DNA from 3 places in the Streptomyces sp. NPDC043726 genome. Region 2 is predicted to be linked to each of the others. Evidence: riboswitches for the same ligand, from Rfam matches in the RefSeq annotation. Region 2 holds a riboswitch; each other region holds the start of a gene.

Region 1 (9,424 bases), on a different contig from region 2:
GCTGGGGGACGTGCTCCTCCAGGTCGTCTTCCACTCCCGGATCGCCGAGGAGGATCCGGACGCGCCGTTCTCCGTCGACGACGTCGCCGGCACCATCATCGCCAAGCTGATCCACCGCCACCCGCATGTCTTCGGGGACGAGACCGCCGCCACCCCCGAGGACGTCAAGGAGCACTGGCTGCGCACCAAGGCGGAGGAGAAACGAAGGGAGTCCGTCACCGACGGCATCCCTCTCGGCCAGCCCGGCCTCGCCCTCGCGGCGAAGCTGGCCTCCCGCGTCAGAACCGCCGGCCTGGACGTGCCGCTGCCGCAGACCGAGGGCATCGGCTACGACCTCCTCGCCCTCGCGGTGCGCGCCGAGGCGGAAGGCGTCGATCCGGAGGCGGCGCTGCGGGCGGCCGGCCGGGCGTACCGGGACGCGGTGCGGGTGGCCGAAGGACTGGAGGACGGGGGGCGTGAAGGTTAGTACGGTTGCCTCCAGGGTCGGGTTCGGGCACGGGGGCTCAAATGTCAGGTGTGTTGGACGATTTGGCGGGTGCGGCGGCCGGGGTTCTGGTGGCGTCGATGGGCTCGGACCACTGGGAGGAGCGCGTCAGGCCGACGTTCGTCCACATCTACGGCATGGCCATGAAGGAGGACGTGGGCCCGACTCTGGACAGCTTCCGGCGTGATGTGTACAGCGGGACGCTCTCCGCGCGGGACGCGGCGCTGATCTGGAAGTCCAAGATCCGTATGGCGTTCAAACGGGGAGTCATCGCCAACGAGGTTCACCGCTTCATAGAGGACTTCAGGCCCGACGTCGCCTTCCGCACCTGCCCGTCCTGCGCTGCCGGAGTGGAGGCCGGTGACATCTACTGCGGGGAGTGCGGCGAAGTCCTCGGCGGGCCTGTCCCGGTCCCCGCGCCGGGACCCTCCATCGAGGCCCGCGGAGTCATCGACCAGGCTGCCCTGGACTTCATCGTTCAGCCGCCCGTGCCCACCGCCCAGGACCACGTCGACTTCCGCCGGGCCAACTTCCACGGCCCCGTCATCGGGGTACAGCACAACTACGGCACCGCGGCCCCGGCGGCGACCGCCGACAGCTGGCCCCGCTTCTTCGAGTTCCGGCGCAAGACCTTGGGCGTACGGCCCGTCTCCGCCTTCGGCGACGAGGCGAAGATGCCGCCGTACGTCCCGCGCGACAGTGATGACGAGCTCGACATGCTCGTCACCGAGGGGCTGCGCGAGGGCGGTCTGGTCATCGTCACCGGTGAGTCCCTGTCCGGCAAGACCATGACCGCCTGGGCCGCGCTCAACCGCAACGCCGAGGACAGCACCCGGCTGTTCGACGCACACCCCGGCACGGATCTGCCCGAGCTGTCCGCCGCCTTACGCGGTCGCGACCCCGCCACGGCCTACGTGGTGTGGCTCGACGACCTGGAGAGCCACCTCGACGAACGGGGGCTGGTGGCGGGGCCGTTGGCGCAGCTCGTCCACGGGGGCGCGCTCGTCCTCGCGACGATGCGGGACACGGCGTACGAGACACACCGCTTCGGCGACCATCCGACGGCGCGTGCCCTGCGTGGTGCCCGGACGGTGGATCTGACCTGCGAGTGGAGCGAGGCCGAACTCGCCCGTCTCGCGCGGGCGGACGACCGACGGCTGACGGACGTCCCGCGGTGGCGGGGCGGCCTCGGTGTCACGGAGTTCCTCGCGGTCGGCCCCCTGCTCTGGGAGGAGTGGCGCCGGGCGAGCCGTCCGGGCGGGCGGGCGAACGGGCATCTGCTGGTGCGCGCCGCCGTCGACGCGGCCCGTTGCGGGCTCACCAGCGGTCTGCCGCCGGAGGCGTGGGAGCACCTGATCAACACCCGCGCGATCTACGGTCCGCTGGTCCTCGACGGCCCCCTCTCGCAGGAGGACCTGGACTGGGCGACCCGGCCCCGGCTCGAGGTCTGCGGACTGCTCGTCCCCGGGGAGGAGGCGGGCACCTGGCGGGCGAGCGGGACGCTTGTCGCGGACGCGAGCCGCTGCCCCGACCTGCCGGCCCTGACGCCCCGTGTGTGGGGGTCCATGGCCCGGGTGGCGGCGGAGCGGGAGCTGCCGGAGCGCGGTGAGGTCTCCCGGGCGGCCCGCGACGCCTTACGGGGCCCGGCCGAGGCGGGCGACCAGCAGGCCGTGCTGCTCCTCGCCGTCCTGTCGACCTGGGCCGGAGACGACCCCGAGACACGGCGCTGGTGGGGCAAGGTCGCGGAGGACGACCCGGGCAAGGCCCACATGCTCGGTCGGTATCTCCTCCTCGGACGGGGCGACCCCGACGAGGCCATCCCCCACCTCCGGACCGCCGTGGAGGCGGGAAACAACGAACCGGTGGAGGAGCTCGGATTCCTCTTCCTCGAGCGTGCCCTGCACTGGCTGGGCAGCGCGGCCAGGAACGGCGGTGCCGCCGCGGCCGAAGTCGTCCCCGCGCTCCGAGCAGCCCTGCGGGACAAGGGCTTCGAGGCCGTCATGACGCAGCACTACACGCCGGACCCGGAGCACCCGGCGCTTCCCGGTCCCGAGCTGTCGGTCCGGCGCGCCGTCAGCATGGCCGTCGTACTCGCCCGTCGCCACAGCCGGCCGTCACCCGAAGCGACCCCCGCCCCACCGCCCGATACCGTCAAGGAGTGACCGACCACCCCACCCCCATCCCCACCCCCGCCCCCTCCGCAGCCCCCGAAGCCACCCGACCCCCGGCCCCCGAGCTGTTCACCTGGGAGTTCGCCGCCGATCCCTACCCGGCGTACGCCTGGCTGCGGGAGCACGCCCCCGTGCACCGGACACGGCTGCCCAGCGGTGTGGAGGCGTGGCTGGTCACGCGGTACGCCGATGCCAAGCAGGCCCTGGCCGACCAGCGGCTCAGCAAGAACCCCGAGCACCACGACGAGCCGGCCCACGCCAAGGGCAAGACCGGTATCCCCGGTGAGCGCAAGGCCGAGCTGATGACGCATCTGCTCAACATCGACCCGCCGGACCACACCCGGCTGCGCCGCCTGGTCAGCAAGGCGTTCACGCCCCGCCGGGTCGCCGAGTTCGCCCCGCGGGTGCAGGAGCTGACCGACCGTCTCATCGACCGGTTCGCCGACCGGGGCTCCGCCGACCTCATCCACGAGTTCGCCTTCCCGCTGCCCATCTACGCCATCTGCGACCTGCTCGGCGTCCCCCCAGAGGACCAGGACGACTTCCGGGACTGGGCGGGCATGATGATCCGCCACCAGGGCGGACCCCGGGGCGGTGTCGCGCGGTCCGTGAAGAAGATGCGCGGCTATCTCGCCGAGCTCATCCACCGCAAGCGCGAGGCGCTGCCCGCCGAGCCGGCCCCCGGCGAGGACCTGATCTCCGGTCTCATCCGCGCCTCCGACCACGGCGAGCACCTCACCGAGAACGAGGCCGCGGCCATGGCCTTCATCCTTCTCTTCGCCGGCTTCGAGACCACGGTCAACCTGATCGGCAACGGCACCTTCGCCCTGCTCACCCACCCCGAGCAGCGCACCCGGCTCCAGCGGTCCCTGGCCGCGGGGGAGACGGGCCTGTTGGAGACCGGCGTGGAGGAGCTTCTCCGCTACGACGGTCCCGTCGAGCTGGCCACCTGGCGGTTCGCCACGCGGCCGCTCACCATCGGCGGCCAGGACATCGCCGCCGGCGACCCCGTGCTGGTCGTTCTGGCCGCCGCCGACCGGGACCCGGCCCGGTTCGCCGAGCCCGACACCCTCGACCTGGCCCGGCGCGACAACCAGCACCTCGGCTACGGCCATGGCATCCACTACTGCCTCGGCGCCCCGCTCGCCCGGCTGGAGGGCCAGACCGCGCTGGCCACCCTCCTGACCCGGCTGCCGGACCTCCGGCTCGCCGCCGATCCCACCGACCTGCGCTGGCGCGGCGGCCTCATCATGCGCGGACTGCGCACCCTCCCGGTCGAGTTCACGCCCCGCGACTGAGATTCGCCCTCCCGGTCGAGTTCACGCCCCCCGACTGAGATTCGCCCTTTGGTCGAGTTCACCCCCCGTGCCTGAACTCCCCCTTTGGCCGAGTTCACCCCCTGTGCCGGAACTCCCCCTTCCGGTCGAGTGCACGCCTACCTCCCCCTGAGGTGCCGTCAGGTCAAACGTGACACACCCTCAAGTCCGTGATCTTCACGTGATCTGTGCGGCATTAACTTGTGACAAGTGATCGTCTGCCGATACGTTCACTCGTCAACGCGACGCCTCGCCCCACCGGCGCCGCGTCGGTCCCCGCTGTCTTCGAAAGGCACCCGCATGCTCTCCGGGAACGGTCGTCACCGTCGCCCCCGCCAGGCTCCGGCTCTCATCGTCGCGGCCGGAGTGACCGGCTCCGCCATCGCCATCCCGCTGCTCGGCGCCTCGGGCGCCAGCGCCGCCGAGGGCAACACGTGGGACAGGGTCGCGGAATGCGAGAGCGGCGGCTCCTGGAGCGAGGACAGCGGCAACGGCTACTACGGCGGCCTTCAGGTCACCCAGGAGAACTGGGAGCGGTACGGCGGTACGACGTACGCCGACAGCGCGGACCAGGCCAGCCGTTCCCAGCAGATAGCCGTCGCCGAGCGCATCCTCGCCGACCAGGGGCTCGCCGCCTGGCCCACCTGTGGCCCGCTCTCCGGTCTGGACCCCAAGTCCGGTTCGGTCGGCGTCGACACGGGCGTCGAGGAAGAGGCGGATTCGCCCGACTCGTCTGAATCATCCGACTCATCCAGCTCGTCCGGTTCGTCCGGCCTGCTGGACTCCCTCGGCGGTGATGCCTCCGAGTCCGCGGCCGACTCGGACGCCGACTCCGACTCCGAGACGGACCCCGGCGCCTCCGCGTCGCCCGAAGCGTCGAGCGGCTCGCCGGAGTCGACGGGCTCGTCCGAGTCGGCAAATCCGAAGAAGTCGGACAAGTCAACCGAATCCGCGGAGGCTTCCGCGTCCAAGGGATCGAAGGGCTCGTCCGAATCATCCGGCTCGTCCGGGACGTCCGGCTCGTCCGGCTCGTCCGGCTCGTCCGAGAGTGACCCCTCGCGCGAGGCCGACGGTCTGTTCACGGGCATCTCCGGGCTGGACAACTCGGACAACATCCTCTGGGTCGGGAGCGATTCCGTCCTCGTCGACACCGGCGCCGGCCGTCATCGCGGCAAGCCCGCGGACGAGAGCGGGGCGGACGGGTCGTACGTCGTGCGCGCCGGCGACACCCTCGCGAGCATCGCCGACTCCCTTGACCTCAGCGGCGGATGGCGCGGGCTCTATGCCGCCAACGAGTCGGCCATCGGCCCCGACCCCAGCCGTATCACTCCCGGTCAGACCCTTGAAGTAGCGGACTAACCGGTCGAAAACCAGGGCCAGTTCGCGTCACGCTTCGCGCCGAATGTCCGCTTTGGCGAAAGTGTGGGATGAGTCTCAGAAGCCCTGATCGTCTTTGAAATTCCGCGGATCGCCTGTCTACGGTCATGACCGCTCGCAAGCAGCGGGCCCCGACTGCCGCACGCCGAATCCTGCCGGTGGCCGTACGGGAACAGTCGTCGCGTCATGCGCCGTAGGCAGGAGCGGGGGACCCAAGGTAAGCGCCGCGCCGGTCGGTTGACCGGAGCGGCTTGGGGTGGAGCCGTACGCCGAAAGGTGTACGGCCGGGCAACTCAACCGGCCCGAACCCGACAGCTCACCTCGCAGGCGTCGGTGAGGGGATCGATCCATGCTGTTTTCCGGCAAGGGCAAGCACCGTCGTCCGTCCAAGGCCACTCGCGCCATCGCCATCGCCGGTGTGACCGGCGCCGCCGTCGCCGCCCCGCTGATGGCGGCCGGCAACGCCTCCGCCGCCACCGCCTCCGAGTGGGACGCCGTCGCCCAGTGCGAGTCCGGCGGCAACTGGTCCATCAACACCGGCAACGGCTACTACGGCGGCCTGCAGTTCTCGGCCTCCACCTGGGCCGCGTACGGCGGTACGGCCTACGCCTCCACCGCCGACCAGGCCTCCAAGGCGCAGCAGATCGAGATCGCCGAGAAGGTTCTCGCGGGCCAGGGCAAGGGTGCCTGGCCGCACTGCGGCGTCGGCCTGTCGAGCGCCGCGTACAACGGCGGCTCCAGCACCTCCGGCTCCTCCGAGGGCACCGAGAGCACCGAGAGCAGCACCCCGGCGCCGCGTGAGACCGAGCAGCCCGCCTCCCGTTCCGCCGAGCGCCCGGCCGCCAAGAAGACCGTCACCACCCCGACCGGCAAGAAGGTCAAGAAGGGCGACGGCGAGTACAAGGTCACCAAGGGCGACACCCTCAGCACCATCGCCGAGGAGCACGACGTCAAGGGCGGCTGGGAGAAGCTCTACCAGCTCAACAAGGACATCGTTGAGGACGCCGACCTGATCTACCCCGGTCAGCAGCTGCACCTCAAGTAATCCCGTAGCCGAACCACAGGGCCCTCCTATCCGGGTCCTCCATACTGGAGGCCTCGTGAGGGTCACCCCCGTCCCCACGGGCTCCCCGCCCCGGTGCGTGTTCCCCCGTACGCACCGGGGCGGGGTTTCTTCTGTGAGCGGTCCTTCTACGAGCAGTTCTTCTCCCGTAGTTCACGGATCCTTTGTTCCGGCGAGAAACAATGGGTACCGTCTGTCCTTGTCCACGGGACGGTCGGTCGGCTGGCCGATGTCCCTCAGGCGGTTAGGCTCTAGTCGCAAGGCTCACGTGCCCCGCACTTCCAGCGTCACATCCCATGAAGGAGATGCTCGTGCCGTCCATCGACGTCGTCGTAGCCCGGGAAATCCTGGACTCCCGAGGCAACCCCACGGTCGAGGTCGAGGTCGGCCTCGACGACGGCAGCACGGGTCGTGCCGCCGTTCCGTCCGGTGCCTCCACCGGTGCCTTCGAGGCCATCGAGCTCCGTGACGGCGACCCCAACCGCTACCTCGGCAAGGGCGTCGAGAAGGCCGTCCTCGCCGTGATCGAGCAGATCGGCCCGGAGCTCGTCGGCTACGACGCCACCGAGCAGCGCCTGATCGACCAGGCGATGTTCGACCTGGACGCCACCGACAACAAGGGCTCGCTCGGCGCCAACGCCATCCTCGGCGTCTCGCTCGCCGTCGCCCACGCCGCCTCCGAGGCCAGCGACCTCCCGCTCTTCCGCTACCTGGGCGGCCCGAACGCGCACCTGCTGCCGGTGCCGATGATGAACATCCTGAACGGCGGCTCGCACGCCGACTCCAACGTGGACATCCAGGAGTTCATGATCGCCCCGATCGGCGCGGAGTCCTTCTCCGAGGCGCTGCGCTGGGGCGCCGAGGTCTACCACACCCTCAAGAAGGTGCTGAAGACCAAGGGCCTGTCCACCGGTCTCGGCGACGAGGGCGGCTTCGCCCCGAACCTGGAGTCCAACCGCGCCGCCCTCGACCTCATCATCGAGGCCATCAAGGAGGCCGGTTACACCCCCGGCGAGCAGATCGCCCTCGCCCTCGACGTCGCCGCCTCCGAGTTCTACAAGGACGGCGTCTACACCTTCGAGGGCAAGGACCGCTCCGCCGCCGAGATGACGGAGTACTACGCCGAGCTCGTCGAGGCGTACCCGCTCGTCTCCATCGAGGACCCGCTGTTCGAGGACGACTGGGCCGGCTGGAACACCATCACCGAGAAGCTGGGCGACAAGGTCCAGATCGTCGGCGACGACCTCTTCGTCACCAACCCCGAGCGCCTCGCCCGCGGCATCGAGGAGGGCTCCGCCAACGCCCTGCTCGTCAAGGTCAACCAGATCGGCTCGCTGACCGAGACCCTGGACGCCGTCGAGATGGCCCAGCGCAACGGCTTCAAGTGCATGATGTCCCACCGCTCCGGTGAGACCGAGGACGTCACCATCGCCGACCTCGCCGTCGCCGTGAACTGCGGCCAGATCAAGACCGGTGCCCCGGCCCGCTCGGACCGCGTCGCCAAGTACAACCAGCTGCTGCGCATCGAGGAGATCCTCGATGACGCCGCGGTGTACGCCGGCCGCAGCGCCTTCCCGCGCTTCAAGGGCTGACCTCTCCCGGCGTAGCCAGTCGTACGTACGTCCCCGTACTCGGTCCCGTACCGTGTGCGGGGACGTACGCGCGTGTGTGAACGGGAGTGAGAGATGGCCGTCAAGGACCGGGACCGTTTCTCCACCGCGACCAGGATCCGGTTGCTGGGTGAGCAGACGGCGGCCCGTGTCTACCGCTCCCAGACCAAGCGGCAGGCCCGTCGCTCCCGGCTCACCGGCCGCGCGGCCCTGCTCGCCCTCGTCGTCTGCACCCTGGTCGTCGCCCTCGCCTATCCGATAAGGCAGTACGTCGCCCAGCGCGCCGAGATCGCCGATCTGGAACGGCAGCAGCAGCAGGCCCGGGAGCGGGTGGAGGAACTGCGCGATCTCAAGGCACGCTGGAAGGACGACGCGTACGCCGAGCAGCGGATCCGGGAGCGGCTGCACTACGTGATGCCGGGGGAGACCGGCTTCGTGGTGATCGATCCCGACGCGGCGAAGCAGGCGCGCACCGACCTCGGCGCGGCCGACCGGCCCTGGTACGCGAACGTGTGGGACGGGGTCGACAAGTCCGACGCCGCCGACCGGTAGCCGCCGCCGACCGGTACTCGCCGCCGACCGACAAACGAAGACGAAAGACTGTTAAGGCCCTTATGGAAACGCCCCCGCCCACCACTCCCCGCACCGAGCCGACCGACGCGGACGTCGAGGCCTTCAAGCAGCAGCTCGGGCGGCCGCCGCGCGGGCTGCGCGCCATCGCGCACCGGTGCCCCTGCGGACAGCCGGACGTGGTGGAGACGGCGCCCCGGCTGCCGGACGGCACGCCGTTCCCGACGCTGTACTACCTGACGTGCCCGAAGGCCAACTCGGCGATCGGCACGCTGGAGGCGAACGGCGTGATGAAGGAGATGACCGCGCGCCTGGCGACCGACCCGGAGCTGGCCGCGGCCTATCGCGCCGCCCACGAGGACTACATCCGCCGCCGCGACGAGATCGAGGAGCTGACGGGCTTCCCGAGCGCGGGCGGCATGCCGGACCGCGTGAAGTGCCTGCACGTCCTGGTCGCGCACTCGCTGGCCGCCGGACCCGGCGTGAACCCGCTCGGGGACGAGGCGCTCGCGATGCTGCCGGAGTGGTGGCGCAAGGGCTCGTGCGTGACGCCGGTTCAGGAGGAGGCCAAGTGACCCGTGTCGCCGCCATCGACTGCGGTACGAACTCGATCCGGCTCCTCGTCGCCGACGCCGACCCGGTGACGGGCGAACTCGTCGACCTGGACCGCCGTATGACCATCGTCCGGCTCGGGCAGGGGGTCGACCGGACCGGGCGGCTCGCGCCGGAGGCGCTGGAACGGACCTTCGCCGCCTGCCGGGAGTACGCGGCGGTCATCAAGGAGCACGGCGCCGAGCGCCTGCGGTTCGTGGCCACCTCCGCCTCCCGGGACG
Region 2 (9,424 bases):
CCGCCTCCGTCGGAACGCTGACGGACGAGAAGGAAACGGCGACGACCGCCTCGGACACCACCCAGGCCGTGAAGCCGTCGACCGCGAACAACAAGCTGGACACCCAGCTGGAGAGCCTGTCCGCCGGGGCCGACGACTTCGCCGACCGGGCCAGCCGGACCCAGGAGCGCATCGACCTCAAGGCCGAGCAGGAGGCCGAGCGGAAGAAGGCGGCCGAGGAAGCGGCCCGCAAGGAGCGACTGCGCCCGAAGTTCGCGCTCCCGGTCGCCCAGCACGGGCTCAGCGCCTACTACGGCCAGGCCGGCATCAACTGGATGTCGGTGCACAGCGGCATCGACTTCCCGGTGTCGTACGGCACCACGGTGATGGCCGCGACCGACGGCACCGTGCGCACCCAGTGGAACGCCGCCTACGGCAACATGATGATCGTGACCGCGATGGACGGCACGGAGACGTGGTACTGCCACCTCTCCACCTACCAGGTCGCCTCCGGTACGACCGTGAAGGCCGGCGACGCGATCGCGTACTCCGGGAACTCGGGCAACTCGACCGGCCCGCACCTGCACTTCGAGGTGCGCCCCGGCGGCGGCTCGGCCATCGACCCGCTCGCCTGGCTGCGCAGCCACGGGCTGGACCCCTCCTAGGCCCAGCCCCGGCCGGCTCGCACGCGCGGAGCTACAGCTTCTCCACCGGCGCGTACCGCAGCAGCAGCCGCTTCGGCTTGTCGCCGAAGTCGATCGTCGCCTCCGCGTTGGCACCCGTGCCCTTGACCGCCATCACCGTGCCGAGCCCGAACTGGTCGTGCGTCACCCGGTCCCCCACCGCCAGCGCGACGACCGGCTTCTCGGACGTACGACGGGTGGCGAAGCCGGAGGCGCCGGACGCCGCCGAGCGGGAGCGGGACGAGGACAGCGAGGCCGCCACGCCGGACGCGGGGCCGGAGGACATCGGCGCGGTGGCGCCGGTGCGCTTCCAGTCCACGTGCTGCGCCGGGATCTCCTCCAGGAAGCGGGAGGGCGGGTTGTACGACGGCTGCCCCCACGCGCTGCGCATCGACGACCGCGTCAGGTACAGCCGCTCCCGCGCGCGGGTGATGCCGACGTACGCCAGCCGCCGCTCCTCCTCCAGCTCCTTGGTCTGGCCGAGGGCGCGCATGTGCGGGAAGACACCGTCCTCCATGCCGGTCAGGAAGACGACCGGGAACTCCAGGCCCTTGGCGGTGTGCAGGGTCATCAGGGTGATGACTCCGGAGCCGTCCTCGTCCTCGTCGGGGATCTGGTCGGAGTCGGCGACGAGCGCGACCCGCTCCAGGAAGTCGGACAGGCCGCCCGGAGCTTCCTCGGACTCCTGCTCGAACTCCAGGGCGACGGCGGCGAGTTCCTGGAGGTTCTCGATGCGGGTCTCGTCCTGCGGATCGGTGGAGGCCTGCAACTCGGCGAGGTAGCCGGTGCGTTCGAGCACCGCCTCCAGGACCGTGGCCGGTCCGGCGCCGGACTCCACGATCGTACGGAGCTCCTCCATCAGCGTGTTGAACCGCTTGACGGCGTTGGTGGAGCGCGCGGCCATGCCGTACGCCTCGTCCACGCGCTTGAGCGCCTGCGGGAAGCTGATCTTCTCGCGCTGGGAGAGGGCGTCGATCATCGCCTCGGCGCGCTCGCCGATGCCCCGCTTGGGGACGTTCAGGATGCGCCGCAGGGGGACCGAGTCCTCCGGGTTGGCCAGGACGCGGAGGTAGGCCAGGACGTCCCGGACCTCCTTGCGCTCGTAGAAGCGGACGCCGCCGACGACCTTGTAGGGCAGGCCGACGCGGATGAAGATCTCCTCGAAGACGCGGGACTGGGCGTTGGTGCGGTAGAAGACGGCGACGTCGCCGGCCTTCGCGTCCCCCGCGTCCGTGAGGCGGTCTATCTCGTCGGCGACGAACTGGGCCTCGTCGTGCTCGGTGTCGGCGACGTAGCCGGTGATGCGCGCGCCCGCGCCCGCGTTGGTCCACAGGTTCTTGGGGCGGCGGGACTCGTTGCGCTCGATGACGGCGTTGGCGGCGGTCAGGATCGTCTGGGTGGAGCGGTAGTTCTGCTCCAGCAGGATCGTCGTCGCGTCCGGGTAGTCCTCCTCGAACTGGAGGATGTTGCGGATGGTCGCACCGCGGAAGGCGTAGATCGACTGGTCGGCGTCGCCCACGACGCACAGTTCGGCGGGCGGGATGTCGTCCGCGCTGGGCGGGACGTCGACGGGGTGCTCGCGGGTGCCGACCAGTTCGCGCACGAGGGCGTACTGGGCGTGGTTGGTGTCCTGGTACTCGTCCACCAGCACATGGCGGAAGCGGCGGCGGTAGTGCTCGGCCACGTCCGGGAAGGCGCGCAGGAGGTTGACCGTCGTCATGATCAGGTCGTCGAAGTCGAGGGCGTTGGCCTCCCGCAGCCGCGACTGGTAGAGCGCGTACGCCTGGGCGAGGGTCTTCTCGAAGCCGTCGGTCGCCTGGGCGGCGAAGTCCTCCTCGTCGATCAGCTCGTTCTTCAGGTTGCTGATCTTGGCGCTGAAGGACTTGGGCGGGTACCGCTTGGGGTCGAGGTCTAGGTCCCGGCAGACGAGGGCCATCAGGCGCTTGGAGTCGGCGGCGTCGTAGATCGAGAAGGAGGACGTGAAGCCGAGCTTCTTGCTCTCCCGGCGCAGGATGCGCACGCACGCGCTGTGGAAGGTCATCACCCACATCGCGTTCGCGCGCGGGCCGACGAGCTGCTCGACGCGCTCCTTCATCTCGCCCGCGGCCTTGTTGGTGAAGGTGATCGCGAGGATCTGGCCGGGGTGCACGCTCCGCTCGGCGAGCAGATACGCGATGCGGTGGGTGAGCACCCGGGTCTTGCCGGAGCCGGCGCCCGCCACGATGAGCAGGGGGGTGCCGGAGTGGACGACGGCCGCGCGCTGGTTCTCGTTGAGCCCCTCGATGAGCGCGGCCGCGTCGATCGCCGGACGCGGGGCGCCGTCGCGGTAGTAGGCGTCCCGGTCCGGCGGCACGTCGAACTTCCCGCCGAACAGATCGTCCGGAACGGGCTCCGGAGCGTGCTCGTCCTCGGGCGGCGGCGGTTCTTCCTCGTGGGCCCGAGGGGCCTGGAGATTCGCCAGGAAGCTGTCGTCAAAGAGGCTGCTCATCGCTCTCCGAGTCTAGGGCGCCCCACTGACAGCCCGCCGCCACCCTGAGGAGATCGGCCGGTTTCAGAAGCCGAGGATCTTCCAGACCTGGCCACCCGGGGTCTTCTCACCTTCCAGGACGGTGCCGTCACGGTCGGCGATCGACCAGGCAGAGACGTAGACCTTGCCGTCGTACGGGTCCACGGCGACGCCCGCCGGGAACGGCACCTTCACGTGCGTACGCCTGCCGTTCGAGACCTTCGTCACGACGCCGCCGAAGAGCTGGCTGACGTACAGGTCGCCGCTGCCGTTGACGGCGAGGCCGCTGATCGGGCCGAAGCCGGACTTCCAGCCGAGGATCTTGCCGCTCCAGGGGTCGACGCGCCACACGCGCGCGGTGGGCTTCTCGGTGAGGCCGTTCAGCTCGCCGACGTAGAGCTTGCCGTCGGGGCCGAGGGCAAGCGACGTGGGGACGGACTCGCGGCCGTTGTGGTCCGGGAAGACCGTGAAGGGGCGGGCCTTGCCGGACCTGGAGATCTCGACGAGGTCGTTGCCGGCCGCGTCCGCGACGATCTTCCGGCCGTCCGGGAGGGCGAGGACGGCGTACGGGTTGGACTCCAGGCTCGCCTTGTGCGGGTTGTGCTTCAGCTCCACGGCCGACACGTCGGCGGCGATCCTCGCCTTGCCGTGGCCGACGCGCAGCAGCTTGCCGAGGGTGTTCCAGGGCGGGCTGGCCGGCACCCCGGCCTCCGGCGGCACGAAGGTCTCCACGCCCCACACCTCGCCGTACAGGGCGGAGACACCGTCGACGCCGGTGGCGAATCCGCCGTCGGGGGCGGCGCCCGAGGGCAGCCCCTTCACCACCCTGTGGTGCTTCCACGCGCCCCCGTCCCAGTAGATCTTGGTGACGGCCGAGGTGAGCCCGACGCAGGTCTCCCCCTCCGGCCCCTCCCCGATGCACTTCCCGCCGCCCCGGCCCGCCTCGGCGACGTACAGCCTCCCCTGGTCGTACGAGAGCTGGCGCGGGTTGTCGAGCCCGCTCGCGATCACCCGGACGACCGGCCGGCCGTCCCCTCCCCCGCTCGCGCCGGCGGGCGCGACGCCCGCCGTGGCGGCGAGCGCGACGCCCGTGGCGACGACGAGTGACGTGCGCTTCCTCATGCCCTTACCCCCTACTCACCACCGCGGCTCACACGACCGCGGCTGGCTGGAAGCTAGCGCCCGGAAGCGGGCGGAAGACGTCACTCCGGAGGAAATACGTACATGTCGATGCAGATCAGTCCGCATTGGCCACGCCCCGCGATGCCCTGACCTAAGGTCACGAAAATGTATCGGGCATATCACCCATCAACCTTCACAGGGGCCACACGAGTTGGCTACCGTGCCGGTCAGGCCGTACGACCCCCACCGGCGAACCCCGCCGGGCCGCGCGGCCTCCGCCGAGTCCGTTGCCCGCCCACGGCAACCGGAGCCGGGGACCCAACCGACATTGGGGTGAATCGACCCGACTCCCTTACCGGGACGAGGTCGTAGGGCAACCCTTCCTAACCACCCGCCCGAACCCGACAGCTAACTCGGTAGGCGGAGCACGGAAGGAGTCGCCTCCCTTGGCGTCGCACCGCAAGTCGCGTCCCGCCGGTACGCGCGTAGCAGGCATACGCACCCCTGCCCTGGCCACCGCGGCCCTCACCTCCGTGGCCCTGCTGTCCCAGACGGCCGACGCCAGCCCGGCCGCGGACGACAAGCCGAGTCTCGAAGAGGTCGAGAAGAAGGTCGATGACCTCTACCGCCAGGCGGAGACGGCGACCGAGAAGTACAACGCGGCCAAGGAAAAGACGGCCAAGCAGCGCAAGCAGGTCGACACGCTCCTCGACGACGTCGCCAAGCGCACCCAGAAACTCAACGACGCGCGGGAGGAACTCGGTTCCTTCGCCGCCGCGCAGTACCGCACCGGTGCCGCCGCCCCCGACACCGCGACCTTCCTGCTGGCCGACACCCCGCAGGACTACTTCGACCAGACCCAGCTGATGAACCGGATGACCGGCCGTCAGAAGGAAGCGGTCGACGACTACGTCACGCAGCAGTCCGAGACGATGAAGAAGCGCCAGGAGGCCACCGAGAGCCTCCAGACGCTGAACGAGTCGCAGAGCGATCTGAAGACCGCCAAGTCCACGGTCCAGAAGAAGCTCTCCGACGCGCGAAAGCTGCTCTCCGAACTCACGGCCGAGGAGAAGGCGCGGCTCGCGGAGATCGAGCGCAAGAAGCAGGAGGAGGCCGCGCGCAAGGCGGCCGAGCTGGCGAAGCAGCAGGCGGAGGAGCAGCGCCGCCAGGAGGCCGCGGAGGCGGCACAGCAGCAGGAGACCGGCTCCACCGGTTCCGGCTCCACCTCGACCGGCACCGGCGAGTCCGACTCCACGGCGGACTCCTCCTACGCCACGAAGGCCGAGAAGGCGCTCGCCTTCGCCCGCGCGCAGATCGGCAAGCCGTACGTCTGGGGCGCCACGGGCCCGGACTCCTACGACTGCTCCGGCCTCACGCAGGCCGCCTGGAAGGCCGCGGGCGTGGACATCCCCCGCGTCACCTACGACCAGGTCAACGCCGGCACCACGGTCTCCCTCGCCAGTGCCCAGCCCGGCGACCTCGTCTTCTTCTACGACGACGTCACCCACGTCGGCATCTACATCGGCAACGGCATGATGATCCACGCCCCGAAGCCCGGCACGTACGTGCGCGAGGAGTCGATCTACTACGACGGCGAGGGCTCGATCCACAGCGTGGTCCGGCCCGCCTGAGCCACGGCGGCACGCGCGCGGGGCTTCCTTTCCGGTACCCCCGCGTGACGGGGGCTTCCCTTTCGGCGCCCCCGCGTGAGCCCCCGCTCTCCCGTGCGGCCGACCTCGGAGCCACACCGCACGCGCGCGTGGGTGCTTTCGTGCCCCACGCGCGCGTGGCCCGCCGGGAACGCGCCCGGTGCTCCATAGCATCGGCCGCATGCCCGGCACCTCTGCCCTTCGCTCACTCCGCGCCTGGTGGGCGCCGCGTCCTCCGGCGGCCGGTGCCGCGGTGATGGCGACCGGCATCATCTCGGTCGGCCTGCATCTCACCGGCTACGAGGTCCTGTCCCGGATCGCCCTGGCCGTGGGCTGCGTCGCCTGGCTGGGCCTCGCCGGGGACTTCGTCGTACGGCTGGTGCGGCAGCCGGAGCGCTGGCGGCAGGAGGCCGGCACGCCCGCCGCGCTCACCGCCGTCGCGGCGACGACCGTGCTCGGCACCCGCTTCTCCCTGCTGGGCTGGCAGTACCTTGCCGAGGCCCTGCTGGCCCTGGCCGCCCTGCTGTGGCCGGGCCTGCTCTACGTCGTCGTACGGCACTGGCGGCGCCCGATGCCCGGCGGGGTGTTCCTCGGCTGTGTGGCCACCCAGGGGCTCGCGGTGCTCGGCGCCGTCCTCGCCGCGGCGGAGTCCTCCGCCTGGCTCGCGCACGCGGCGCTGGTGCTGTTCTGGCTGGGCCTCGTCCTCTACGCCTGCGCCCTCGCCCTGTTCGATCCGCGCCAGGTGCTGGACGGCGCCGGTGACCAGTGGGTCGCGGGCGGCGCGCTGGCCATCTCCGCGCTCGCCGGTTCCAAGCTGATCGCCGCCGACGGCCCGCGGCTGTACCTGTGGAACGAGGACGCCGACGACGTCCTGCACACGGTCACCGTCGCCCTGCTGGTGCTCGACCTGGCGTGGTACGCCGTCCTCGCCGTCGCCGAGCTGGTCCGGCCGCGGCTGCGCTACGACGTCCGCCGCTGGGCGACCGTGTTCCCCCTCGGCATGACGGCGGCGGCGACCCTGTCGGTGGCCACCGCCGTCGATGTGTCCTGGCTCGAGACCCCCGGCGAGGTCCTGCTGTGGATCGCCGTCGCGGCCTGGCTGGCCGTCGCCGTGGGGGCGGTGCGGGAGGAGCGGGCCTACGCCGCCGCCGCGACCGCGGACGCCGAGCTCACGTCCACAGCACCGCGATGAAGATGTTCGCCGTGGTGAGCAGGCCCACCAGGCCGAAGAGGTTCTTGTCCACCTTCTCGTCGTCCCGCTTCACGTAGACGAGACCGAGGATCACGATCAGCAGGGCCAGCTTCACGCCGATCTTGACGTTGTCGACGGTCTGGTCGTCCGCCTGGTTCAGCCCGACCAGGATCACGCCGGTGACGAGCATCGTCGCCGCGCCGTGCAGCATCGCCGGCACGAACCGTGCGGTGCCCTGGCCCATCGCCTTCATCTGGGTGAGGAAGCCGCCCAGGAGCGAGGCGATACCGATGATGTGCAGGCCGACGAAGAGATGGATGAGTACGTCCATGAGGCCGGAGCCTAATCAGGGGCCTGCGGGGCGCCCGACACCGGCCCACCCCCACGGCGGCCGATCTTGCATATATGCGCTCCATAGCACCCCGCCGTTCCCACCCGCCCCCGAAACCACGACATCGGTCATCGCACAGCGTGAAGGCGACCGCCCCGATCGCGGATCACGGTCACATACGGTCACCCAGCGATCCCCTCATGGCAGTTCCGCACAACGCGTTACCAAGCCGACACACCCAGGTTTAGCGTCCTCCCCCAGGTGACCGGCTCCCCACCGCCGCCCGGGCCAGGGGCGGCAGCCGGACACCTCCGCCGAGAAGGTCCGGCGGCGGCCGGCTCCCCCTGTGCGGGCCGCCGCCGGACCTGCAGCTCAGGGCGGTCGTAGCAGTCGTGCGAAAGGACGTGCAGTCCACGTGGCAGCGCACCGCAAGCCCCGACAGCGCTCGGCCGGCGGCAACACCGTCCGTACGGCCGCGACGGTCGCCCTCGCGGGCGCGGCCACCGCTACGGGCTTCGACGGGACCGGGCACGCCGAGCCCGAACTGACACCGGCGCAGGTCAAGGCGAAGGTGGACCGGCTGTACCAGGAGGCGGAGACCGCCACCGAGAAGTACAACGGCGCCAAGGAGAAGGCCGAGGCGGCCGAGGCGCGGCTGAAGTCACTGCGGGACACGGCCGCGCGCAAGACGGAGAAGCTCAACTCGGCTCGGGACGCGCTCGGTTCTATGGCGGCGGCGCACTACCGCGAGGGCGGTCTCGATCCCGCCGTACAGCTCGCCCTCTCCGACGACCCCGAGCGGTATCTGGACGGCGCCGAGTTCGTCGAGCGGGTCGGCACCCGGCAGCGGGCGTCCGTCGCGGACGTCCGCAAACAGCTGCGGGAGATCGAGCAGTTGCGCGGGGCCGCGCACATCGAGCTGGCCTCGCTCACGTCCCGGCAGGCGGAGCTGAAGCGGCACAAGAAGACGATCACCGGGAAGCTGGACGCGGCCAACCGGCTGCTGTCGCGGCTGTCGGCCGAGGAGCGCGCGGAACTCGACGAGGGCACCGACCGTGCTTCCCGCGGGGTCTCGCAGGAGCGCGCGGGGCTCACGGCTCCCGGCTCCGCCACGGCCCAGGCGCCCACCTCCCGCGCGGCGGACGCGGTCGCCTACGCCTACCAGAAGCTCGGCAGCCCCTATGTGTGGGGCGCGACCGGCCCGAACGCCTTCGACTGCTCGGGGCTGACCCAGGCCGCCTACCGCGCCGCGGGCGTCTCGCTCCCCCGCACGACCTACTCCCAGATCGGCGCGGGACGCCGGGTCTCCCGCTCCGAACTCCTCCCGGGCGACCTGGTGTTCTTCTACTCCGGGATCAGCCATGTCGGCATCTACGTCGGCAACGGCCAGATGATCCACGCCCCGAACCCGTCCGCTCCGGTGCGCCTGGCGCCGATCAACGAGATGCCGTTCGCGGGAGCGACCCGGGTGGTGTGAGGCGCTCTGCCGTCAGACCAGCCGCCGGGCCGTCGCCCACCGGGTCAGTTCGTGCCGGTTGGACAGCTGCAACTTCCGCAGGACCGCCGAGACATGGGACTCGACCGTCTTCACCGAGATGAAGAGCTGCTTGGCGATCTCCTTGTAGGCATAGCCCCGGGCGATCAGCCGCAGCACCTCCCGCTCGCGCTGGGTGAGGCGGTCCAGGTCCTCGTCGACCGGGGGCGCGTCGGTGGAGGCGAAGGCGTCCAGGACGAAGCCGGCCAGCCGGGGCGAGAAGACCGCGTCGCCCTCCTGCACCCGGAAGATCGAGTCGACCAGGTCGGTGCCGGTGATCGTCTTGGTCACATAGCCCCGCGCGCCGCCCCGGATCACGCCGATCACGTCCTCCGCGGCATCCGACACGGACAGCGCGAGGAAGCGCACCGGCTGCTCGGCGTCGGCCATCAACGGAGCGCAGCGGCGCAGCACTTCGACCCCGCCGC
Region 3 (9,424 bases), on a different contig from region 2:
ACCGTGGGGTACGGCTGCCAGGGCCCCGGCGCGGTCCACGGCTGCCAGCGGAGCTGGTTCATCAGTTCGCCGGTGTCGGGGTTGCGCACGGTGTAGCCGGGCAGTCCGTGCGCGCCGGGCGGCAGGCCGGTGCCGACGGAGGCCAGCGAGGTCGCGGTGGTCGCCGGGTAGCCGGTGGTGAGCGGGCGGCCCGTGCCGCCGCGGGAGCTGTCGAGCAGCGACGTCATGAACGGCGCGTCCTCGGGGTGCGCCTTCAGCTGCTCCCAGCCGAGGCCGTCGATCAGGAACACGCAGTTCCGGTCGGCCGGGGCCAGCTCGCTGATCGCGGCGGTCATACCGGGTACGTCCATGCCGGCGGCCAGGGTGGGCAGCAGGTCGGCGAGCGAGCCGCTGCCGTACTCGGGCAGGGGGGCGGAGTCGAGGGGCAGCGGCTGCGGGTCGTGCTCCCAAGCGGGCTGGGCCATTACTTGGTCAGATCCGCGGTCGCCTCGGAGAGCGCCTGCGCGAACGCGAGCGCCTGGCGCACCGTCTCCGGACCGTCGCCGGCCTCGCTGACGCGCAGGCTGAGGTCGTCGGCCGTGGAGCTGCCCGTGTAGCCGTGGTCCGCCTCGCAGTTGGGGTCGCCGCAGGCCGCCGGCTCCAGGTCGATCCGGGAGACCGCGCCCCAGCCGATGGTCAGCACGACCTCGCGGGGCAGGGTGCCCGGGGTGTACGACTCCGGGTTGGCGACGACACGACTGACGACGACCGACGAGATCCGGCCGATCTTCACCGACTCCGTGGAGGTGGTGGCGTACGGCGTCGGGGAGGTGGTGTCCGCGGCCTGCTCGTCGGTGTGGCTGACGATGAAGCGGTTGTCGGTGAGGACCAGCACGGTGACGTGCCGCCGCACCTCGTTCTGGTCGAACGTGGTCTCCTGGTGGACCAGGTACGACCGGATGGGCTCGCCGCCCACGGCGGCCTCCACCGCCTCGGCCACGAGGGCCGGGTAGTAGCCGCTGCGCTCGATCGCCGCTCGCAGCCCCTGGGTCGTCGTACTGGTCTTGGCCATGGCCCCCATCCTACGGGGGCCCACTGACTGCGAGGGACCGCTCGGACCGGTCCGCGGCAGGGGAACGAACGACCGCCCGGGTCCCCGGGGAGTCCGGACGGGCCCGGCCTCAGTACGCGGGGAGCGTGCGGGGGCCCAGGTCGTCGCGGGCGGGCGGTGGGGCCAGCCGGACGGTGGCGCCGAGCACGGTCAGACCGTGCGGGGCGACGACGACCGGCTCCAGGGTGACCGCGACGACCTCCGGGTGGTCGTGGACCAGGCGCGACACCCGGAGCAGCAGCTCCTCCAGGGCGGGCGTGTCGACCGGGGTCGAGCCGCGCCAGCCGAACAGGAGCGGCGCGGTCCGGATCGACCGGACCAGCGAGGTCGCCTCCCGGTCGGTGACCGGGATCAGCCGGTGGGCCATGTCGCCGAGCAGCTGTGAGGCGGCTCCGGCGAGCGCGAACGACAGGACGGCGCCGGCCGCCGGGTCGATCACGGCCCGTAGGACGGTGTCGACCCCGCGCGGGGCCATCGCCTGCACGACCGGCCGCAGCTCCTCCGGCCTGCCGAACAGCTCGACCAACTCGGCGTACGCCCGGCGCAGTTGCTCCTCGTCCGCCAGGTCCAGCCGTACGCCGCCCAGGTCGGCCCGGTGTCGCAGGTGCGGCGCGGTGGCCTTGAGGGCGACGGGGTAGCCGACGGCGCGGGCGGCCTCGGCGGCGGCGTCGGGGGTGGGCGCGGGAAGGGCCCGCCGCACCTGAATGCCGTACATGCCGAGCAGCTCACAGGTCTCCTCGGCACCGAGAGTGAGCCCCTGTCCCCTGGCCAGCAGCCCGTCGATGAGCCCAGCGGCCCCCCGCTCGTCGATGTCCTCGTACTCGGGCACCCGCCCGGGCTCAGCGGCCTCCCGCCGCCACTGCGCGTACTTCACGGCCTCGGCGAGAGCCCGCACGGCCCGCTCGGCGGCGGGATAGGCGGGGATGAGCCGAGCCCCGGCCTCGCCGGGGACCTCCAGGCCACCCGGGCCGGGACGAGCCACCCCCTCGACACCGGCCGAGGCGGGGCCGGCCGCCCCTTGACCACCCGAGCCGCGGGCAGTCGTGCCGCCTGGGGCGGCCCCCGCAGCCGACGAAGGCGGCACCCCGTCAGCGCCGGGCCGCGCGTCCGCCCCGGCCTCAGCCTGAGTGCCGGGCGCGCCGGAAACGTCCTCGCCCGCCGCGCCGGGCGCGCCGGAAACCTCCGCATCGGGCGCGGACGGAGGAACCGGCGACGCAACCCTCGGCGCCGTGCTCGCCGCGGCGGACAGCGCCTCCGCCAGTCCGCCCAGCTCCACGTGCACCACCAGCACCGGCTTCCCCGGCGCCTCCTCCGCCGCCGAGCGCAGGGCCTCCGCCAGCACCTCCTCCCCCGGCGACGTCTCCCCGATCGCCGGAATCGCGGTCACCACGACGGAGTCGCACGTGTCGTCGGCGAGCGCCCGCGACAGTGCCCGGCGGAAGTCCGCCGCCGTCGCCCCGGTCGTCAGGTCCAGCGGGGGCAGCGGCCGGAGCCCTTCGGCCAGGCACGCGTCGTACGTCAGCAGCCCCAGCGACTCGGAGTTCCCCAGGATCGCCACCCGCGGCCCGGCCGGCAGCGGCTGGCGCGCGAGCAGCAGCCCCGCGTCGACCAGCTCGGTGATGGTGTCGACCCGGATCACCCCGGCCTGCCGGAGCAGCGCCGACACCGTGGCGTGCGGCAACCGCGTCGCCCGTACGGCATGCCCCTGCGGCGCGGCCCCGCCGTGCCGCGCGCCCTGCACCACGACCAGCGGCTTCGCCGCCGCCGTCCGCCGGGCGAGCCGGGTGAACTTGCGCGGGTTCCCGATGGACTCCAGGTACATGAGGGCGACATCGGTGTCCGGATCGTCGTACCAGTACTGGAGGACGTCGTTGCCGGACACGTCGGCCCGGTTCCCGGAGGAGACGAAGGTCGACACCCCGGTGACACCGGTGACGCCCCCGCCCCGCCGGTGCAGCCGGGACAGCAGCGCGATGCCGATGGCACCGGACTGCGCGAACAGCCCTATCCGTCCCGGCCTCGGCATCTCGGGGGCGAGCGAGGCGTTCAGCCGTACGTCCGACGAGGTGTTGATGACGCCGAAGGCGTTCGGCCCGATGATCCGCATGCCGTACGCGCGCGCGTGCCGGACGAGTTCACGCTGGCGCTCCCTGCCCTCGGGCCCGCTCTCGGCGTAGCCCGCGGAGACCACGACCAGTCCCTGCACCCCGTGCTCACCGCACTCGGTGACGACCCGCGGGACCTGGTCGGCCGGCACGGCGACCACCGCGAGGTCGACATGCCCGTCGACGTCGCGCACCGAGCGGTGCGCGGGCACCCCGGCGAGCTCCTTCAGCTCCTCGGGGAACGCCTGGTTCACGGCGTACAGCGGACCGCGGAACCCGCCCTCCCGGATGTTGTCCAGCACGCCGCGCCCGACCCCGCCCGGCGACCGGCCGACGCCGATGACGGCCACCGACCCCGGCACCAGCAGCCGTTGCACGGACCGCGCCTCGGCGCGCTGCTCGCGCGCGTACTGCACGGCGAGCGAGCGGTCCGTGGGCTCCAGGTCGAACTCCAGCCGGACGACGCCGTCCTCGAAGCTGCGCTTCTGGGTGTACCCGGCGTCCGTGAACACCTTGATCATCTTGGTGTTGGCGGGCAGCACCTCGGCGGCGAACCGGCGGATCCCGCGCTCCCGCGCGACCGCGCCGATGTGTTCGAGCAACGCGGAGGCGACGCCCCGCCCCTGGTGGGCGTCCTGGACGAGAAAGGCGACCTCGGCCTCGTCGGCGGGCGCGGAGGCGGGCAGTCCGTCGGCGCCGATGCGGTCGTAGCGTACGGTGGCGATGAACTCGCCGCCGATCGTGGCCGCGAGTCCCACCCTGTCCACAAAGTCGTGGTGCGTGAAGCGGTGGACGTCCTTGGCGGACAGTCGCGGGTAGGGCGCGAAGAAGCGGTAGTACTTCGACTCGTCCGAGACCTGCTCGTAGAAGCTGACCAGGCGCTCGGCGTCGTCAACGGTGATGGGGCGGATGCGCGCGGTGCCGCCGTCGCGCAGCACCACGTCGGCTTCCCAGTGGGCGGGGTACTCGTGCCGGTCCGACGCGCTCTGCATGGGGCCCAGAGTACGGCTCGCGTACGACAACGGCGCGAGGCAGTCTGTGGAGGACGGGTGTCGGACCGAGGCCGCGGTCCGGCGACCACGCAGTACGGGACACGGGTCCGTACCGGGCACGCTTCACGTTGTGGAACACTGGTCTAGACAACCTGAGAACCTGAAGGGCAGCATCACATGGCTGAGCGCCGCGTCAACGTCGGCTGGGCCGAGGGCCTCCACGCCCGCCCCGCCTCCATCTTCGTCCGAGCCGCCACGGCCGCAGGCGTCCCGGTGACGATCGCCAAGGCTGACGGCAAGCCCGTCAACGCGGCCTCCATGCTGGCGGTTCTGGGCCTGGGCGCCCAGGGCGGCGAGGAGATCGTGCTCGCGTCCGACGCCGAGGGCGCGGACGCCGCCCTGGACCGTCTGGCGAAGCTGGTCTCCGAGGGCCTCGAGGAACTCCCCGAGACCGTCTGAGCATTCAGCGGACGCGGCACTCGCCGCACCCTTTGAAGGGCTCGCCCGAATTGCCGGGCGGGCCCTTCGCCTTTTCTGAATTCGGGCAGCAGAAATAGTCCCCCGCGAATTACCTGCTCTTTGTATACGGTGCGCGTGTTAATGACGCGGGCCCGACATGTTTACGGGATGTTGCGAATTCCTCACACGCTCGCCGGGGCCCGGGAGCCTGAGCCGATGCCTGCCGCTGGACCGCTCCGTGTGCGCGGCCGTGACGGCCCGCGCGCGGTCGCTGTCGCCGCGCGCCACCGCGTCCACGATCGCCCCGTGCTCCGCCCAGGTCTCCACGGGGCTGACCGGCGCCTCCACCGCGTACATCCAGGCGATCTTGTGCCGCAGCTGGGTCAGTACCGAGGTCAGCGCGGGGCTGCCGGAGGCCTGGGCGAGCGTCTCGTGGAACCAGCCGCCCAGGGAACGCAGATCCTCGCTGTTGCCCCGCCTGGCGCGCTCCTGACCGAGCCTCACCAGGCCGCGCAGCACCTTCAGGTGCGCCTCGGTGCGCCGCTGGGCGGCCCGCGCGGCACCCAGCGGCTCCAGCAGCGTGCGCATCTCCAGCAGGTCGGCGGCCTCCTGCTCGGTCGGCTCGGCGACGCAGGCGCCCGCGTGCCGCCGGGTCACCACGAAGCCCTCCGCCTCCAGCGTGCGCAGCGCCTCCCGGACGGGGACGCGCGAGATGCCGTAGCGCCGCGCGAGCAGTTCCTCGGTGAGCCGGCTGCCGCGCTCGTGGACACCGGCGACGATGTCGTCCCGGATCGCCGTGCATACCGAGTGCGCCGGAATACGCATGACCGACCTCCGCTTTAATCCCCGTGAAACGTCGACGACTGACGCGTGTTCAGCGACTCTATTCCAATGACTCGGAATTTCCGACGGCGGACCGGAATCCATGGATATTTTTTGGACAGCGGGGCCCCGAAAACGCCGAAAAACCCCGGCTCGGGAGCCGGGGTTCCGGGACGCGGTCGCGGGTGCGGGTGCGGGTGCGGGTGCGGGTGCGGTCAGAGGTTCACGCCGTGCGAGCGGAGGTAGGCGACGGGGTCGATGTCCGAGCCGTACTCCGCGGTCATGCGCGCCTCGAAGTGCAGGTGCGCCCCGGTGACGTTGCCGGTCGCGCCGGAGAGGCCGATCTGCTGCCCAGGGGTGACGGTCTGGCCCACCGAGACACCGATGGAGGACAGGTGGCCGTACTGGGTGTACGTGCCGTCGTGCATCTTGATGACGATCTGGTTGCCGTACGCCCCGCCCCAGCCGGCCTCGACGACGGTGCCCGTGCCGACCGAGCGGACGGAGGTGCCGCCGGCGGCGTGGAAGTCGACGCCGGTGTGGCTGCCGGAGGACCAGACGGCACCGCCGGCCTTGTAGCCGGTCGAGACGTAGGAGCCGGAGATCGGCGAGACGAAGGTGTTCAGGCGCTTGCGCTCGGCCTCGCGGGCGGCGCGCTCCTTGGCCTCGCGGGCCTCCTTGGCGGCCTCGGCGGCCCGCTCGCGGGCGGCCTCCTCGGCCTTCTTCTTCGCCGCGGCCTCCTCGGCGGCCTGCTGCTGGGCCGCGGCCTGGGCGTCGATCTCGTCGGCGATCGAGCCGCCGATGGTGATGACGGGGGTGATGCCGGTCTGCTCGGCGGAGGGCTCCGCGGCGAGGGCCGGGGCGGCGAGGGTGCCGACGACGCCGGTGGCGGTGAGCGCCGCGACGCCCGCCGCGCGGGCGGTGGTGCGCTGCATCCGGCTGGGACGACGGTGCTTCCCGGTGGCGCGGGTGAACGCCATGAAGTGGCTGGTCCTTTCCTTCCTTCTCGCCTACCGGGTTAGCTGACGGGTTCGGAGCAGGAAGGTCTCCTACGGACCCCCTCGCGCTGGGCGCGGGCGTCCGATTCACCCCAGGGACTACGGTGGGGTCCCCGGCTCCCCTGGCTTGCGCCGTACGGGGACTCGGCGATGACTGTCCGGTGCCGCGGTCGCGGCGCACTGCCTGACGGACAGCCCGGATGACGCTAAACGGGGCAACTTTCAATCCCCAAACGGATCACGGCTTTTGTAGCGCATGCCACAGGTCAGACAGGCAACCTCTCCCTCAATTCGGACATAAAGGGGCCCTGGTGGCGCTTCCGTCACCAGGGCCCCACACGCGCGTCGCCGCGCGTTCACAACCGAGGGTGTGTCTACTCGGCCGTCACGACGGTGACTTCACCGATTCCGAGGGCCTCGACGGGCTCCTTGATCTGCGCGGCGTCCCCGACCAGAACCGTCACCAGACGGTCCACCGGGAAGGCGTTCACGACCGCCGCGGTGGCCTCCACGGTGCCGGTCGCGGCGAGCTGGCGGTACAACGTGGCCTGGTAGTCGTCGGGCAGGTGCTGCTCGACCTGGTCGGCGAGCGTGCCGGCCACGGCGGCGGCCGTCTCGTACTTCAGCGGCGCCACCCCGACGAGGTTCTGCACGGCGACGTCCCGCTCGGCGTCGGTGAGCCCGCCCTCGGCGAGGGTGCGCAGCACCGTCCACAGGTCCTGGAGGGCGGGACCGGTGTTGGGGGTGTCCACGGAGCCGCTGATGGCGAGCATCGAGGCACCGGTGCCGTCCGGGGCGGAGCGCAGGACCTGCCCGAAGGACCGCACGCCGTAGGTGTAGCCCTTCTCCTCGCGCAGGACGCGGTCCAGGCGGGAGGTGAGGGTGCCGCCGAGGCAGTACGTGCCGAGGACCTGCGCGGGCCACACACGGTCGTTCCGGTCGGAACCGACGCGGCCGATCAGGAGCTGGGTCTGGACGGCGCCGGGGCGGTCCACGATGACGACGCGGCCGGTGTCGTCGGCGGTGACCGGGGGCACGGGCCGCGGCTCGGCCGGGGAGCCGGTCCAGGAGCCGAGGGTGTCGGCCAGGAGCGCGTCGAGGTCGACTCCGGTGAGGTCGCCGACGACCACGGCGGTGGCCGTGGCGGGGCGCACGTGCCGCTCGTAGAAGGCGCGTACGGCCGGGGAGTCGATGGCGGCGACGGTCTCCTCGGTGCCCTGGCGCGGACGCGACATGCGCGAGGTCGCCGGGAAGAGCTGCTTGGACAGCTCCTTGGCGGCGCGCCGGGAGGGGTTGGCCAGTTCGTGCGGGATCTCGTCCAGCCGGTTGGCGACCAGCCGCTCGACCTCGCTGTCGGCGAACGCGGGCGCCCTGAGGGCGTCGGAGAGCAGTCCGAGCGCCTTGGGCAGGCGGGAGACCGGCACTTCGAGGGAGAGACGTACACCGGGGTGGTCCGCGTGGCAGTCGAGGGTGGCGCCGCAGCGCTCCAGTTCGGCGGCGAACTCCTCGGCGGTGTGCTTGTCGGTGCCCTCGGAGAAGGCGCGCGCCATGATCGTGGCGACGCCGTCGAGGCCGGCCGGCTCGGCGTCCAGGGGGGCGTCCAGGAGCACCTCGACGGCGACGACCTGCTGTCCCGGGCGGTGGCAGCGCAGCACGGTCAGGCCGTTGTCGAGGGTCCCGCGCGTGGGCGCCGGGAAGGCCCAGACCTTCGGCTCGCCCGCCTGCGGCTGGGGGTGGAACTCCATCGGGGCGAGCTCGGTCACTTGGCCGTCTCCTCGTTCTCGTCGCTTGCTTCCACGGTGGCCTGGGACTCGAGGTCCTCGGTGGGTTCCTCGACGGTTTCCGTGGGGACCGTCGGCTCGTAGACCAGCACCGCGCGGTTGTCGGGGCGCAGCCGGGCCTTGGCGACCTCCTTGACCTCCTCGGCCGTCACCTCCAGCACGCGCCCCACGGCGGTGAGGGCGAGCTGCGGGTCGCCGAACAGGACGGCGTAGCGGCACAGTTCGTCGGCGCGGCCCGCGACGGTGCCGAGCCGGTCCAGCCACTCGCGCTCCAACTGGGCCTGGGCGCGCTCCATTTCCTCGGCCGTCGGGCCCTCGGCGGCGAACCGGGCCAGCTCCTCGTCGATGGCGGCCTCGATCACCGGGACCTCGACGTCACCGGAGGTCTTCACGTCCAGCCAGCCGAGCGAGGGCGCTCCGGCGAGCCGCAGCATGCCGAACCCGGCGGCGACGGCCGTACGGTCGCGGCGCACGAGCCTGTTGTAGAGGCGGGAGGACTCACCGCCGCCGAGGATGGTCAGGGCCACGTCCACGGCGTCGCACGCGCGCGTGCCGTCGTGCGGGAGGCGGTAGGCGGCCATCAACGCCCGCGCGGGGACCTCCTCCTCGACGACCTCGCGCAGCTCCTCGCCGATGATCTCCGGCAGCGAGCCGTCCCGCGGGGCGGGCTTGCCGTCGAAGGCGGGGATGGAGCCGAAGTACTTCTCGACCCAGGCGAGCGTCTGCTCCGGGTCGATGTCGCCGACGACCGACAGCACGGCGTTGTTCGGGGCGTAGTACGTACGGAAGAACGCCCGCGCGTCCTCCAGGGTGGCCGCGTCCAGGTCGGCCATGGAGCCGATCGGCGTGTGGTGGTAGGGGTGGCCCTCCGGGTAGGCGAGGGCGGTGAGCTTCTCGAAGGCCGTGCCGTAGGGGACGTTGTCGTAGCGCTGGCGGCGCTCGTTCTTCACGACGTCGCGCTGGTTCTCCATCGACTCGTCGTCCAGGGCGGCCAGCAGCGAGCCCATGCGGTCGGCCTCCAGCCAGAGGGCGAGCTCCAGCTGGTGGGCGGGCATGGTCTCGAAGTAGTTGGTGCGCTCGAAGCTGGTGGTGCCGTTGAGCGAGCCGCCGGCGCCCTGCACCAGCTCGAAGTGGCCGTTGCCCTTGACCTGGCCGGAGCCCTGGAACATCAGGTGCT

What was found. Region 2 has a riboswitch for cyclic di-AMP ahead of AC068Z_RS03095 (C40 family peptidase). Riboswitches for the same ligand answer to the same signal wherever they lie in the genome.
Region 1: it holds a riboswitch for cyclic di-AMP, as region 2 does, so the genes downstream of both, AC068Z_RS12770 (transglycosylase family protein) here and AC068Z_RS03095 (C40 family peptidase) in region 2, are expected to answer to the same signal.
Region 3: it holds a riboswitch for cyclic di-AMP, as region 2 does, so the genes downstream of both, AC068Z_RS34175 (M23 family metallopeptidase) here and AC068Z_RS03095 (C40 family peptidase) in region 2, are expected to answer to the same signal.

What each region holds. Positions count from the first base shown of each region.
Region 1 is NZ_JBWKCI010000004.1:95,308-104,731, reverse strand. It holds gene AC068Z_RS12790 (nucleoside triphosphate pyrophosphohydrolase) at 1-466, shown strand, start outside; gene AC068Z_RS12785 (hypothetical protein) at 508-2,646, shown strand; gene AC068Z_RS12780 (cytochrome P450 family protein) at 2,643-3,953, shown strand; gene AC068Z_RS12775 (LysM peptidoglycan-binding domain-containing protein) at 4,338-5,330, shown strand; cyclic di-AMP (ydaO/yuaA leader) riboswitch at 5,528-5,693, shown strand; gene AC068Z_RS12770 (transglycosylase family protein) at 5,698-6,393, shown strand; gene eno (phosphopyruvate hydratase) at 6,723-8,003, shown strand; gene AC068Z_RS12760 (FtsB family cell division protein) at 8,097-8,573, shown strand; gene AC068Z_RS12755 (DUF501 domain-containing protein) at 8,636-9,166, shown strand; gene AC068Z_RS12750 (Ppx/GppA phosphatase family protein) at 9,163-9,424, shown strand, end outside.
Region 2 is NZ_JBWKCI010000001.1:673,661-683,084, forward strand. It holds gene AC068Z_RS03080 (M23 family metallopeptidase) at 1-644, shown strand, start outside; gene pcrA (DNA helicase PcrA) at 676-3,150, opposite strand; gene AC068Z_RS03090 (ScyD/ScyE family protein) at 3,214-4,290, opposite strand; cyclic di-AMP (ydaO/yuaA leader) riboswitch at 4,557-4,728, shown strand; gene AC068Z_RS03095 (C40 family peptidase) at 4,737-5,921, shown strand; gene AC068Z_RS03100 (tellurite resistance/C4-dicarboxylate transporter family protein) at 6,121-7,131, shown strand; gene AC068Z_RS03105 (hypothetical protein) at 7,109-7,462, opposite strand; gene AC068Z_RS03110 (C40 family peptidase) at 7,878-8,939, shown strand; gene AC068Z_RS03115 (LuxR C-terminal-related transcriptional regulator) at 8,952-9,424, opposite strand, start outside.
Region 3 is NZ_JBWKCI010000014.1:127,147-136,570, reverse strand. It holds gene AC068Z_RS34200 (alkaline phosphatase family protein) at 1-464, opposite strand, end outside; gene AC068Z_RS34195 (DUF5998 family protein) at 464-1,051, opposite strand; gene AC068Z_RS34190 (bifunctional acetate--CoA ligase family protein/GNAT family N-acetyltransferase) at 1,161-4,187, opposite strand; gene AC068Z_RS34185 (HPr family phosphocarrier protein) at 4,365-4,646, shown strand; gene AC068Z_RS34180 (GntR family transcriptional regulator) at 4,785-5,471, opposite strand; gene AC068Z_RS34175 (M23 family metallopeptidase) at 5,684-6,448, opposite strand; cyclic di-AMP (ydaO/yuaA leader) riboswitch at 6,462-6,626, opposite strand; gene AC068Z_RS34170 (M16 family metallopeptidase) at 6,841-8,229, opposite strand; gene AC068Z_RS34165 (M16 family metallopeptidase) at 8,226-9,424, opposite strand, start outside.